Regions from separate parts of the Bacillus sp. SH7-1 genome, predicted to be linked through region 1. Evidence: predicted binding sites of a transcription regulator. Region 1 holds the regulator's gene; each other region holds the start of a gene.
The links. Region 1 encodes Rex, which represses fermentation and respiration genes when NADH is low (regulators of the CRP and FNR family bind a similar motif). Its sites were predicted from a motif close to TTGTGAAATATTTCACAA; they were not measured.
Positions count from the first base shown of each region.

Region 2: DN390_RS11950 (formate/nitrite transporter family protein) is a predicted target of Rex. The motif match lies at 1,705-1,722, and genes of this name have one in related genera.
Region 3: pflB (formate C-acetyltransferase) is a predicted target of Rex. The motif match lies at 1,904-1,921, and genes of this name have one in related genera.
Region 4: DN390_RS18675 (DoxX family membrane protein) is a predicted target of Rex. The motif match lies at 1,758-1,775, and genes of this name have one in related genera.

Region 1 covers NZ_QNUD01000031.1:10,394-13,916, forward strand. The annotation lists gene DN390_RS22635 (CPBP family intramembrane glutamic endopeptidase) at 49-798, shown strand; gene DN390_RS22640 (YdiK family protein) at 795-986, shown strand; gene DN390_RS22645 (redox-sensing transcriptional repressor Rex) at 1,016-1,645, opposite strand; gene DN390_RS22650 (ABC-F family ATP-binding cassette domain-containing protein) at 1,833-3,523, shown strand, end outside.
Region 2 covers NZ_QNUD01000010.1:31,641-35,163, forward strand. The annotation lists gene DN390_RS11940 (TrkH family potassium uptake protein) at 1-512, shown strand, start outside; yybP-ykoY riboswitch at 551-716, shown strand; gene DN390_RS11945 (TerC family protein) at 807-1,601, shown strand; gene DN390_RS11950 (formate/nitrite transporter family protein) at 1,807-2,658, shown strand; gene DN390_RS11955 (cyclic-phosphate processing receiver domain-containing protein) at 2,686-2,997, opposite strand; gene DN390_RS11960 (prepilin peptidase) at 3,012-3,523, opposite strand, start outside.
Region 3 covers NZ_QNUD01000037.1:49,448-52,970, reverse strand. The annotation lists gene pflB (formate C-acetyltransferase) at 1-1,793, opposite strand, end outside; partial or broken gene DN390_RS31400 (hypothetical protein) at 1,946-2,165, opposite strand; gene DN390_RS24740 (glycosyltransferase family 2 protein) at 2,134-3,523, opposite strand, start outside.
Region 4 covers NZ_QNUD01000021.1:82,569-86,091, forward strand. The annotation lists gene DN390_RS18670 (DUF5068 domain-containing protein) at 375-1,661, shown strand; gene DN390_RS18675 (DoxX family membrane protein) at 1,820-2,326, shown strand; gene DN390_RS18680 (S9 family peptidase) at 2,492-3,523, opposite strand, start outside.

The sequences.
Region 1 (3,523 bases):
ATCCTACCTTATCTCATACACTAGAGTTAGAAAGGATGGTTAAACCATTTGAAAAAACAATATTGGTGGGTTATCGTTACATACATTTTAATGCAGTTATCATCAATTGCTGGATTACCACTTCTCCTGAAAACTGGACTTTATGATAACAGGGGATTCACTAGGGAAGAGAAATTTCAACTCATAACTGGTCACTGGGCAATCATTAGCTTCTTTATTGCATTATGTATCGTACTTTGGTTACTTAGAACAGATATTCGCGACAGACATTTAGATACAAAGCGTTCTACTGTTCCAGCTACGATCGGTTGGATTTTTATCGGGTTCTTCTTAGCATTTTTCTCGCAAAGTATTGCTGGTATGATTGAAATGTATGTATTAGGTATTAAACCTGGATCTGAAAATACAGCAAGACTCATGGATATCGCAAGAACGACACCTTGGTTCCTTATCGTCATCTCTATAATAGGACCTATTTTGGAAGAAATCGTATTTAGAAAAATTTTATTTGGTACACTTTATAAGAAGTTTAACTTCTTTATTGCCGCTATCATTAGTTCCCTTGTATTTGCGGCGATTCATTTTGATTTTACTCACTTATTGGTATACACTGCTATGGGGCTCGTATTCGCCTTCTTATATGTAAAAACGAAGCGTATTATCGTTCCGATTGCAGCTCATGTTGCAATGAATACATTAGTTGCAATTGCTCAAGTTTTAGTGAGTAACGAACAAATTCAAGAAATGATTAAAGAAGCTGAAGAAATGCAAGGCTTTATCGGAGGATTTTTAGTATGAGAAACTCACCATTGTTCATGGCTGCATTGTACTTCCTTCTAGGATGTATCTTTACACGCTTCGCCATTACGAACGTAACAGATACAATTTGGAATATGTGGACAATACTATTTGCAGTTATGGCAACGATTGATTTTAATTTGGCACTTCGCCTTATCTTAGTTAAATTCACAAAGAAAAAACAATAATAAAACGCAGAGGTCGCTTCCTCTGCGTTTTATTGTGGATAATTTTTTAAAAAGTAAACAAGTGTTTGTAACTCCACTGCTAAATCAATATGATGAATTCTTATATTGTCTGACACATTTAAGCGTGCTGGTGTGAAATTCAAAATACCATGCACGTTTGTTTCTGCCAATCTATCGGCTACAGATTGCGCTACTGTAGCGGGTACTGTTAATATTGCCACTTGTATATCAGTTGATAAACGTTCTTCTAATTCATCTAAGTGATATACAGGAATGCCTCCGATTTCTGTTCCAACTTTCTCTTCACTAACATCAAACGCCATTTCAATTTTTGTATTATTGTTTTTCGTGAAATTATAATGTAAGAAAGCGGTCCCTAAATTACCTACTCCAATAAGCGCTACACGTGTTATATCATCTTGGTCGAGTGTTTCACGGAAAAATGATAATAAATAATTTACGTTATATCCATATCCTTTTTTCCCTAACGCTCCAAAGTATGAGAAATCTCTTCGAATTGTTGCGGAATCAACCTTTACCGCTTCACTTAATTCGGCAGATGAAACACGTTGCTTACCAGACAGAGATAAGTTTTGGATAAATCGATAGTATAGAGGCAATCTCTTAGCAGTGGCTTGTGGAATTTTCTGCTGCTCCATATAACCTCTCCTCTCTTCCTATCTTTATTCATATGCTTTAATCAAATACAGAAGTTTAGCACTTATTAAATTCCTTGTATAATAGAAAGAAGAAGTATTCTCTCTGTATTTTAAACTATACACTATTTTTAGTATGATTGAGAAATATAAACATGGCAAAGTTAAGAAATTATTTGAGGTGAAAACATTGATTTTATTACAAGTAAACGCGCTTTCGAAATTATACGGTGCAGAAACGATTCTTGCAAACATAAAATTGGAAGTTCAAACGAAAGATCGTATCGCATTAGTCGGACGAAATGGAGCCGGAAAATCTACATTATTAAAAATAATAGCTGGTGAGCTATCTCATGATGGTGGCGAAATTATAAAACCGAAAGATGTCTCAATCGGATATTTAGCCCAAAATACCGGGTTAGAAACGTCTTTAACAATTTGGGATGAAATGTTAACCGTCTTTACACACTTGCAGCAAATGGAGACAAAACTTCGAAGGCTAGAGCAAGAGATGGGAAAAGAAGAAAACTTTTCAAACGAGGCTACATATGAAAGATTATTAGCTGATTATGACCAATTACAATTAGATTATAAAGATCAAGGTGGCTATCAGTACGAAGCAGATATCCGTTCGATTTTAAGTGGTCTTGGCTTCCCAGTTGAAACGCACCAGACGACGATTTCTACATTAAGCGGTGGACAAAAAACACGATTAGCTCTCGGTAAATTATTATTAACGAAACCAGACCTACTTATTTTGGACGAGCCTACAAACCATTTAGACATCGAAACATTAACTTGGCTTGAACAATATTTACAAGGTTATCCTGGCGCAATACTAATCGTTTCCCATGACCGTTATTTCTTAGATAAACTTGTTACACAAGTATATGAAATTTCGAATAAAGAAAGTAGACGATTTGTTGGTAACTACAGTAAATATTTAGACTTAAAATCAGCACTATACGAGCAAGAAATGAAACGTTATGAAAAACAACAGGATGAAATCGCTAAGCTAGAGGACTTCGTTCAAAAAAATATAGCTCGTGCATCTACGACAAAACGTGCGCAAAGCCGCCGGAAACAATTAGACCGAATGGAATTATTAACAAGACCATTAGGTGACTCTAAGTCAGCTTCCTTCCACTTCGATATCGAAAAACAAAGTGGAAATGATGTTTTACAAGTAAAGGATGCAACCATCGGCTATGATAAGGATCCAATTATTGAACATGTAACAATGCGCTTAACTCGCGGAGATAGCGTTGCTTTAGTTGGTCCAAACGGAATTGGGAAATCCACACTGTTAAAATCTATTGTGAATAAGTTACCATTATTACATGGTGATGTTTCTTTCGGATCCAATGTATCTGTTGGCTATTATGATCAGGAACAAGCTAATTTAACATCTTCTAAGCGCGTTTTAAATGAGCTATGGGATGAATATCCACTGCAACCTGAAAAAGAAATTCGCACGATATTAGGTAACTTCTTATTCACAGGAGATGATGTACTAAAGCCTGTCTCTTCTCTTAGTGGTGGACAAAAGGCTCGGTTAGCTCTTGCAAAACTTATGATGCAAAAATCGAATTTATTAATTCTCGATGAGCCTACAAACCATCTTGATTTAAATAGTAAAGAAATCTTAGAGAATGCTTTAATTGATTATCCTGGTACTCTTCTATTTGTCTCACATGACCGCTATTTTATTAATCGTGTAACAACGACTGTGGTTGAGTTATCAACAGAAGGTGCACAGGAATATTTAGGGGATTACGATTACTACGTTGAAAAGAAAAATGAAATGATTGAACGTGCAGAACTTGAACAGCAAGAAAATGACGTTCCTGTTCAAAAGGTGGTTGCACAAGAGAAATTAAA
Region 2 (3,523 bases), on a different contig from region 1:
CGCGAACTGCCGGATTTAATACGGTTGATATTTCTGCATTATCCAAACCTTCCTTACTATTAATGATGCTCCTTATGTTTATTGGTGCTGGTAGCGCTTCAACTGGTGGTGGGATTAAGTTAACAACATTTTTAATCATGTTTTTTGGGGTATTTAAATTTTTACAAGAACAAGATGATATTGTCGTATTTAAAAAATCAATTAAAGATACTCTCATTGTCAAATCATTGACCATCACTATTATTTCTATTTCATTTATCTTTTTCGCTATTTTAATTTTAAGTATTACTGAGCAAGTTCCTCTATTAATGAGTGCTTTCGAAGTATTTTCAGCATTTGGGACTGTTGGCCTCAGTATGAATTTCACCCCCCACCTAACTATGATTGGAAAAGCTATTATTATCTTTATGATGTTTTTTGGGAAAATGGGACCTTTAACATTGGCTTTTTCCTTTGCACGTAAAAAGAACCGGAAAATAAAATATCCGAATGAAGATATTTTAACAGGTTGACAACCGTATAAATTATCCATATAATGAGAATACAATAGCATATCTCCAAAGGGGAGTAGCGTCCAAGAATGTTTCTTGGAAACAAAGTCGTCATTACGTAGAACTTAGTTCTTCCGGCTTTGTTGGCATTTTCATTACATATGTCTAGCAAGACCTTTGCCTATTAACGGCAGAGGTCTTTTTTGTATTCACTACCAAATTCTTCCAAAGTTAATAGGCAGGAGTATGGGGAAACTAAATAGTGGGGAAATTCTTCACTTATTTAGTACTTATAGAAATGAGAGGAGAATGTACATGGATGTATCATTATTATTGGAGTATGGTTGGGTATTACTCATCCTAATTGCACTTGAGGGGATTTTAGCGGCTGATAACGCGCTTGTTCTTGCAATTATGGTAAAACATTTACCAGAAGAAAAACGTAAAAAAGCACTATTTTACGGATTAGCGGGGGCATTTGTTTTCCGATTCGGATCGTTATTCATGATCTCGTTCTTAGTCGATGTATGGCAAGTGCAAGCAATCGGTGCAATTTACCTTATGTTTATCGCTGGTAATCATTTATTTAAAACGTATGTTAAAAAGAATACGGATGAAGAAACAGAAGAAAAAGAAGCAAAGAAAAAACAAGAGAACTTTTGGTGGACTGTATTTAAAGTTGAGGTTGCAGATATTGCCTTTGCAGTTGATTCTATTTTAGCTGCCGTTGCATTAGCAATGACTTTACCGAAAACAGGATTAGGTACAATTGGAAGCCTTGATACAGGACAATTCGTTGTTATCTTTGTAGGTGGACTTATCGGATTAATCATTATGCGATTTGCAGCAACTGCTTTCGTACAAATATTGAAACGTAAACCAGGACTTGAAACTGCAGCATTCTTAATTGTAGGTTGGGTTGGTGTGAAACTAGCAGTTTATACGTTAGCACACCCTGCATTAAATGTAATTCCACATTCATTCCCAGAATCTACACCATGGAAGCTTACATTCTGGATTGTATTAGTTGGAATCGCAGTTGGCGGTTGGTTCTTCTCGAAAGAAGTAGAAGTAAAAGTAGAAAAGAATTTAGACGAAAAAGCGCTGTAATTACAGCGCTTTTTCTTTTTTTCCCTTCCCCCCCTCTCAATGTCCAAAAAAATTCCATTATACTATTTTTTGTAAGCGTTTTCTCTATGCATGTATGTCCTTTTTGTGAAACATTGCACAAACTTATTGAAACTACAACCGAATCCATGTACTTTATTCATATAAGGAGTATTTATAGATGATGTACTAAAGGAGCGTATTACTCATGCTAGAACAAGGATTAGATTATGTTGTCAAACTTGCTAAAACCAAAAAACAAATACTAGATACAAACCCAATGCAATATTTCATTCGTGCAGCACTTGCGGGTATTTATATCGGTTTTATTATTGTTCTATGTTTTAAATTAGGTAACTTTTTTCACATTGCAGATTCACCAGCAACTTATTTAGCAGCTTCTATGTTTTTCGGAATTGCTCTCGTACTTATTATATATGGTGGTGCTGAATTGTTTACTGGAAATACAATGTATTTCACAGTGGCCACTTTAAGAAAAGAAACAACGATTTCTGATACACTTCGTAACTGGGTTGCTTGTTATGCAGGTAACTTAGCTGGTGCTTTATTCTTTGCCTTACTTTTTTACGCGACTGGCATTTTCGAAGCAATCGATCACGGTCATTTAATGAATAAAGTCGTTGAAGGAAAGATGAATACACCTACAATACAATTATTCTTTAAAGCCATTTTATGTAACTGGCTCGTATGTCTTGCTTGTTTCTTACCTTCTCAAGTTAAAGGTGATACAGCAAAAATTATGATGATGATGATGCTTGTTTTCACATTCTTCTTATCTGGTTACGAGCATAGCATCGCAAACTTATCACTGTTTGCTTTATCTTTAGTTTCACCGCATCCGGAGACAATTTCTTTTGCAGGTGCTATTCATAACTTAATTCCAGTTACAATCGGTAACATTATTGGCGGGTCTGTATTTGTCGGTATGGTATACCATTACTTAACAAAGAAAGCACCTGACGTGAAACAAGAAGAAACTGAATTAGTATCAGCTCAACAAGAAGAAATCATTCCTCTGCAAGCTCATATGAAACATTAAAAACTCCAAAGTTTTACTTTGGAGTTTTTAGCTCCCCACATATGTAACAACAAGGTGAGGATTTATCTCTCCTTCTTTCTTCCCCTTATTAATCCTCTGTTTCATCTTGTACATACCGATGACATCATTCGTATGAAGACGGATTTCATTTACATATAAACCCTCTTTACAAAAAACTTCTACAAAATCTAATCCACTTTTTTCTCCCCACCCCATATTAAAGTCAAGGGAAAGAATATTCACATCATAATCCCGAACTATTTGTAAGGCACATTCTACTGTCGTTTCCGGCACATACCCGTATGGACAACTTCTTTGATCATCCATATATACATTCATTTTCTATCCCCTCTCTATTTTGTATATGTGACCAACATATAACATATCGCCCCAAGGCTAATAAAAGGGCCAAACGGAATTTGAGTCCTCATTTTCATACGTTTTAATATTATAGCAGCTCCAAAGAAACAAAGACTAAAGCAAGATGCTAAAAATAAAATCAGAAAAATCCCTTTCAGTCCCACTATAAATCCAAGTAACGAAAGTAATTTTATATCTCCTCCACCAAGCCCTTCTGGATATATCTTTTGCATGCAATATAACAAAATGAATATAACGCCACTCCCAACTATACTATCTGTCAAAGTAACTAACGGCACAAAAGCACATTCTAAAATGAGTAAACAAGCAAACCAAGCTAAAATGCGATTAGGGATTAACATATATATGTAATCTGTAACTGAAATAATAAGAAGTAACGAAAAAAGCGATAAAATGATGATAAGCTCTCGTTCCACCCCAATCATATATACAGTAAAAAGAAATATTATTCCGGTTATAAGTTCAAATACTACGTACAAAATTG
Region 3 (3,523 bases), on a different contig from region 1:
ATTGACATTGTATGAACAGAATTTCTGTATGTTTTATGTTTACGAAGTTTATTCATAAATGTTTTCACAAGATTTACAGCGATTTCATCTACACGGTCATCATTGTTACCGTATTTAGGGAAATCTCCTTCGATTTCAAAGTCAACTGCAATTCCATTTTCATCACGAATTGGTTTTACTTTTGCGTGTTTAATTGCACTTAAAGAGTCTGCTACTACAGATAGACCCGCGATACCTGTTGCCATTGTGCGAAGAACATTTGTATCATGAAGTGCCATTTCAATACGCTCATAGCTATATTTATCGTGCATGTAGTGAATAACATTTAATGTGTTTAAATATAGACCCGCTAACCATTCCATTGTCATATCAAACTTATGCATAACTTCTTCATAATCTAATACTTCAGAAGTAATCGGTGCGTACTCAGGACCAACTTGTGCTTTAGATTTCTCATCTTTACCACCGTTAATCGCATATAATAATGCTTTTGCTAAGTTTGCACGTGCGCCGAAGAACTGCATTTGTTTACCAATTCTCATTGCAGATACACAACAAGCAATTCCGTAGTCATCGCCGTAGTCAGCACGCATAATGTCATCATTTTCATATTGAATTGCTGATGTTTTAATAGACATTTTCGCACAGTAGTTTTTAAAGTTCTGTGGTAATTGTTTAGACCAAAGAACTGTTAAGTTTGGTTCTGGAGCTGGTCCTAAATTATCTAATGTATGCAAGAAACGGAATGAGTTCTTTGTTACTAATGGACGACCATCTAATGCCATACCACCGATAGACTCAGTTACCCAAGTTGGGTCACCAGAGAATAATTCATTATAATCAGGTGTTCTTGCAAATTTCACAAGACGTAATTTCATAATGAAGTGATCCACAATTTCTTGTACGTCTTCTTCTGTTAAAGTACCATTTGCTAAATCTCTTTCAATATAAATATCTAAGAATGTAGAAGTACGTCCAAGACTCATTGCAGCTCCGTTTTGCTCTTTAATTGCTGCAAGGTATGCGAAGTATAACCATTGGAATGCTTCCTGTGCATTTGTTGCTGGCTTAGAAATATCAAAGCCATGAGAAGCAGCCATCTGTTTTAATTCTTGAAGTGCACGCATTTGCTCAGATAACTCTTCGCGTAAACGCATTGTATCCTCGCTCATTACACCGCCAGTTAAATCTAAATCAGCTTTTTTCGCTTCAATTAAATGATCAATACCATATAACGCTACGCGGCGATAGTCACCGATAATACGTCCACGTCCGTATGCATCTGGAAGACCAGTAATAACACCTGACTTACGTGCATTTCTCATTTCTGGTGTGTATGCATCGAATACACCTTGGTTATGAGTTTTTCTCCAATCTCTAAAAATACGACTAAGTTCTTTATCCATTTCGTATCCATAAGATTCACAAGCTTGTTCCGCCATACGAATACCGCCATATGGTTGTAAAGAACGTTTAAATGGTTTTTCAGTTTGGAAACCGACTACTTTTTCAATATCTTTATTTAAATATCCTGGTTCGTGTGATGTAATAGAAGAAACGATTTTTGTATCCATGTCAAGAACGCCACCGTTTTCACGTTCTTTCGTTGTTAAATCCATTACTTGATCCCAAAGTTGTTTCGTTGCTTCAGTTGCTCCCGCTAAGAAAGATTCATCCCCTTCGAAAACGTTTACATTATTTAAAATGAAATCGCGAACATCAATCTCTGCTTTCCATTTTTCACCTTTAAAGTTTTCCCATGCGTTTTTAACATTTTCTAATACTTGAGTCATCCTAATCTCCTCCATTTTTGATTAGTACAGGACTAAGATTTTTTATATAACAGCTTACACACTTAGAATACTACTTTTTAGTGAAAGTGAACGAAATAGTTGTGACATGTTTGTGAAATATTGAGCAAACTACTATATGTATAGTGTTAACTTCATTTAAAAGTCTTTAAAATTAACCCTTTCCTTAATTGTATTTTTTTGGTATTCTTATATACGAGTCCTATTTTGTAATATAAGAACAATACCCATTGTAGAGCTGTAATACTCTTATCTCCTAATCTGTTATAGTTTTTATAACAGAGCAAAAAAGTGTACATATGTTGTACACTTTTTTTGTTACCTATAGAATATCCCTTTTTCTATTTCCATCATGGAATCCACCACGACTGCCTGTTAATACAATTAATTGCTCTAACCCTTCTATATGATCACCAATAATTCGGAGTACAGCTGGCGGATGACCTATTTTTGCAAAATGTTCACTGGGACGAATACGGTTCATCTTATCGACCTCAACACGACTTACACATGCGACTTCAAATCCTGAAAGAATAGCTTTTACTTGGGCTACACACGGTGCCAGTAAAGACCTATACCCAATTTCTTTCAAACATTTCTGGCTAAACGCATTAGGCACAGCAATAAGAGAGCCTACTCCTAAATCTTTTCTATCACAAGCTAAATTTAATGCGTATTTAAATGCAGTTACAAGATGAAGCGGTACTCTTAAATCTAAATAATAATTTAGATCATTTAATGCGACATCCATTCCATCTGCAATAGCTTTTGCAAAAGGATATAGCTCACTCGCTGGAATAACAAAATCACCGTCTATAAATAACACAATTTCTCCTTTTGCAAAATACGTTCCAAGTGAGCGCCCCACATCATTTCCGAGTGCTTCTTTATATACAATTGTCGTTGCTCCTTTGCCTTTTGCAATCGTTGCTGTTTTATCAGACGAACCATTTACAACAACGATGATTTCAAAAGGTTCAATTTTGCGAAGCTCTTCTATAACGTTTCCAATTGTTTTCTCTTCATCTTGTACAGGAATAATGACCGATAATTGCTTTCCCTTATACAAATGAGACGTAGCGCCCCACCCTTGATAAAAATCTTCAAAATCTAAAGTATGATAGACACTTTCTCTTTTCCTATTTCCATCATGATATCTTCCGCGCTCATCGCTATCTACTATCTGCTCTGCTACAGCTTCTATATGATCACCTATCATTCGTTTTTCAGATTGGGAGAGGCTTGTTCCATATGCAGCATGCTCGGTCGGCCGAAATTTATTCGGCGTAATAACGTCAATTGCGCAATGACGACTAATTCTCCATTCGCTTTGTACTAGTCGTAAGTGAGCCACAATAGGATTAACAAAACATTCATATCCAATACTTTGAACAACTTCTTTCGTCAACGCATGAGGTACAGATAATAAAGAATCAATTTTTAACTCTTCACGCTCTAACATTGCATTTAATATTTGGCGCCATACTGTCACGGAGTGCGGTTTTTGTTTCTTGAAAAATAATGCATCCAAATTATTTAAAACAATGTCCGCCTGATCATGTAAAATTGGATTCAGGAATAATTGTAACTTTGAAGTTTGAATGGCAAAATCTCCATCTATAAATAGTAATACATCACCTATCGCGTGTTTTGCGCCAACTGCACGGCCCACATCATTCCCCAGTAGCTCTGTATACTTGATTACTTTACAG
Region 4 (3,523 bases), on a different contig from region 1:
TATCCTTACAAAGGGGGTGTACAAGCCAAATATGCAGTCCTTGAATGATTTACAGATAGCTAAATAACCCCTCACTGATGAGAGAAAAATGCATCTATCTAATTTCTAACCATTACAAGTTCATCCACATATTGAGTCCTTGTCTCCTTTCCATATACCTCTATTTCTATCATACCAATATGATGTAATATTTCAAATGATTTAAAAATAAAAATCACTATTCCATTCCAAACTTCTATCAATTTTATTATATTATAATATTTAAATAATGGAAATAATTAGAAAAAATGCTGGTAAATATTGACTAGCCTTCTTATAATAAAACGTGGGGCTAATGTGAGAATTTAGTTTTAAACAAATAGGGGGAAAAACACATGTCAAAAAAAATACTTTCTTTATTTTCTGCAGTAATCGTAGCAGCTTTCGTAATAACTGGATGTGGTCAAAGCGATACGGCAAATAAAGAACAAAAAGAAAATAAGACAGAAAAAACGGATACAACGAAAGAAAATAAACCTGAAGAAAAAAAATCCGAAGACAAGAAAACTGAAGATAAAAAGACGGAAAATACCGCTACTAGCTCCAGCGATTATTCTAAACTGATTTCCTACATGGAAAAAGAAACAGGCGGGAAAACAAAAGCTCTTTTTGAAAATAAGGAACCACAAGTCTATAAAGCTGAAGATGTTTCAGTATCAATGAACAGTTATACATTAGTTGAATTAAATGGATTCCATACGGACTTTAACATTCCATTTAACCGTCAAACAGAGGGCGGAGTTATTCTTGTGAACTATAGCGTAAAAAATAGTTCAGCTAAAGATATCTATTATATGCCAGCATTGGACATGTCATTTACTGGTGCTCAGAAAGTATATAGTAACTATAAAGACTTAATTCCAAAAGAAGATCAGCTACCAACTAAGCTTGCTCCAACGAATGATTACTTAGTAAAAGCAGGAGAAACTATTTCTGGTTATATCGCGTATCCATTCGGAAAAGATGATCTAGCGAAAATTTCAAGTCTCTCAACAGTCTCAGTCACAGTCCCAACTGCACAAGCTAATAAAGGAAAATTCGATGCTCCAATCGGAAGCCCTGGAAGCTTTTCATTAAGTTTAAATACGCAAGGTGCTGAAAAGGTTGCAACAGATAAAACTTTCTACCAAGATAAAGCTACAGCTAATAACATGGGCGATAAAAAAATGTTAAAAGAGAAATCAAGTATTAATAACAGCCAAGAATTAGGTGCTGTTAATGTTACATTAGACGGATACCAATTTACTCAATTCACACCAAATTCAGTTGAAGCACCACGCTTTGCAAATTTCAAAAATGGTATTGTTCTATTAACGGTGAAATTCAAGCTTGATAACAAAGATACTCAAGATGTTTCACTATCTCCTATAAGCTCTACATTAAGAGTGAATGATGGTACACAATATACGATTAATGAAGGTATGCTACTAAATTACGACTATAACGCTGCAGTTAAAACAGGAACATCTGGAGAGTTACTACAAGTATTTATTTTAGATCAAGAGCAGTATGAAAAGATTTGGAAAGACAAAAGCTTTGAGATTGAGTTAGGTCCTATGAGAAATAAAGAAGCTAAAGATATTTCACAAGGTAAAAAAGCTAAATTTACATTACCTAAATAAATTACTAAATATATAATAAAGAAGGTATATAACATATGATTGTTATATGCCTTCTTTATTTTTATAAAAACACTATTTTTGTTCACATTATATCCATTGTGAATCTTCTCACAATGGATATATAATAAACCTGTAAATACAATATTGGAGGGATTTCAATGGTTATCAATTTTTTAAGAACTGATAAACGTGCTACTTTCATATTATTACTTTTACGGCTTTACATAGGATATGCATGGCTCACTGCTGGGATAGGTAAAGTTTTCGGACAATCTTTTGACGCAAGTGGTTTTCTAAAGGGTGCTATCGCTCAGGCATCAGGTGACCACCCTGCAGTACAAAGTTGGTGGGCAGATTTTCTTCAACATTTTGTTCTTCCAAACGCAGACCTATTTAGCTTTTTAGTTCAATGGGGAGAAATTTTAGTAGGTCTAGGTTTGATTTTAGGCGGATTAACAAAAACAGCTGCATTTTTCGGAATCATAATGAACCTTTCATTTTTATTAAGCGGAACTGTTAGTGTAAATCCAAACCTGCTTATTTTAACTATGTTCATTTTAGTTGCAGGTCATAATGCCGGACGTATTGGATTAGATGGCTATGTTTTCCCTAAACTTTTCCGTAAAAACAACCATGAAACATATAAATTAAGTAAAACTGCGTAGTAACAGTTTACTTTTAAAATATAAATAAGAAAAAGAGCCTGATTATAGGCTCTTTCTTATTTACTCCAAATCTTATAATCATTTAAATCTTCCCAATAATGATTTAAACGCAGTTTACAACAATCTAACTCGGTTGCACAACGAAAATACCTATGCCGATATCCATTATATAGTACTAAAATTTTTCATACTTTCCCCAAGAATATAGTGTGAAAACCAGCTCAAATTCTGTTTCATAATAGCTACATTCATTCCCGGCTGATTAGGACTATATGCCATTCCTTTAAATATAATTAACTCTGTATCAACTTCCACATCCTTTAACCCTTGATGTAATTCATATGCATTTGTAATTGGTATTCTTGCATCCTTTTCGCCATGTTGGATTAAGGTAGGCGTACAGGCTGATTTAATATATGTCATTGGTGATGTTTTCTTATATATCTCTGGATCATTCCATGGAGTATTTCCTAAATGCATTCTAATAAAGTAAGGAATATCTGTATTTACATAATGAGTACTCCAGTTCGTAATTCCGCCCCCAACTGAAATAGCTTTAAATCTATTACTAAACGTAGAACAGAAAGCTGATATATATCCCCCGTTGCTCCATCCCATAACTCCTACTCTCTCTTTATCTACCATCCCTTTTTCAACTAGTTCATCCACTCCAGATATAATATCATCATAATCAGCAATTCCTTGTTTTCTATAAATTGCTTTTAAAAATTCATTACCATAACCAGAACTTCCTCTATAGTTTGGTTCTAAAACGATAAAGCCTTTTTCGATAAACTGTTCAATCGGATATTTCTCATTGAAACAGTCTGAAAATATCGGAAAGGATGCCCAAGCTGGACCACCATGGATTACTACTAATAAGGGATATTTTTTATTTGTTTCAAACTCTACTGGTGTTGATAGAACACCCTCTATTTCAAGACCATCACTACTTTGCCATGAGATGACTTCTCTGTTACTTTTAAGCCTTCCTTCGAAAAAGCTATTTTCATTCGTTATTTTTTTGTCGTCTAAATAAATTTCAAAGGTTTCATTTGTTATAGCCTTACTATAGGTTATATGATTTCCTTCTCTTGTTATAGAGACATCCATTATAAAGCCATCTATTTTTTCGCTTAATGTTTTCACAGTGCCCTCTTCAGCTAGTAATCCAATACGATAATTCGTTTTATCCTG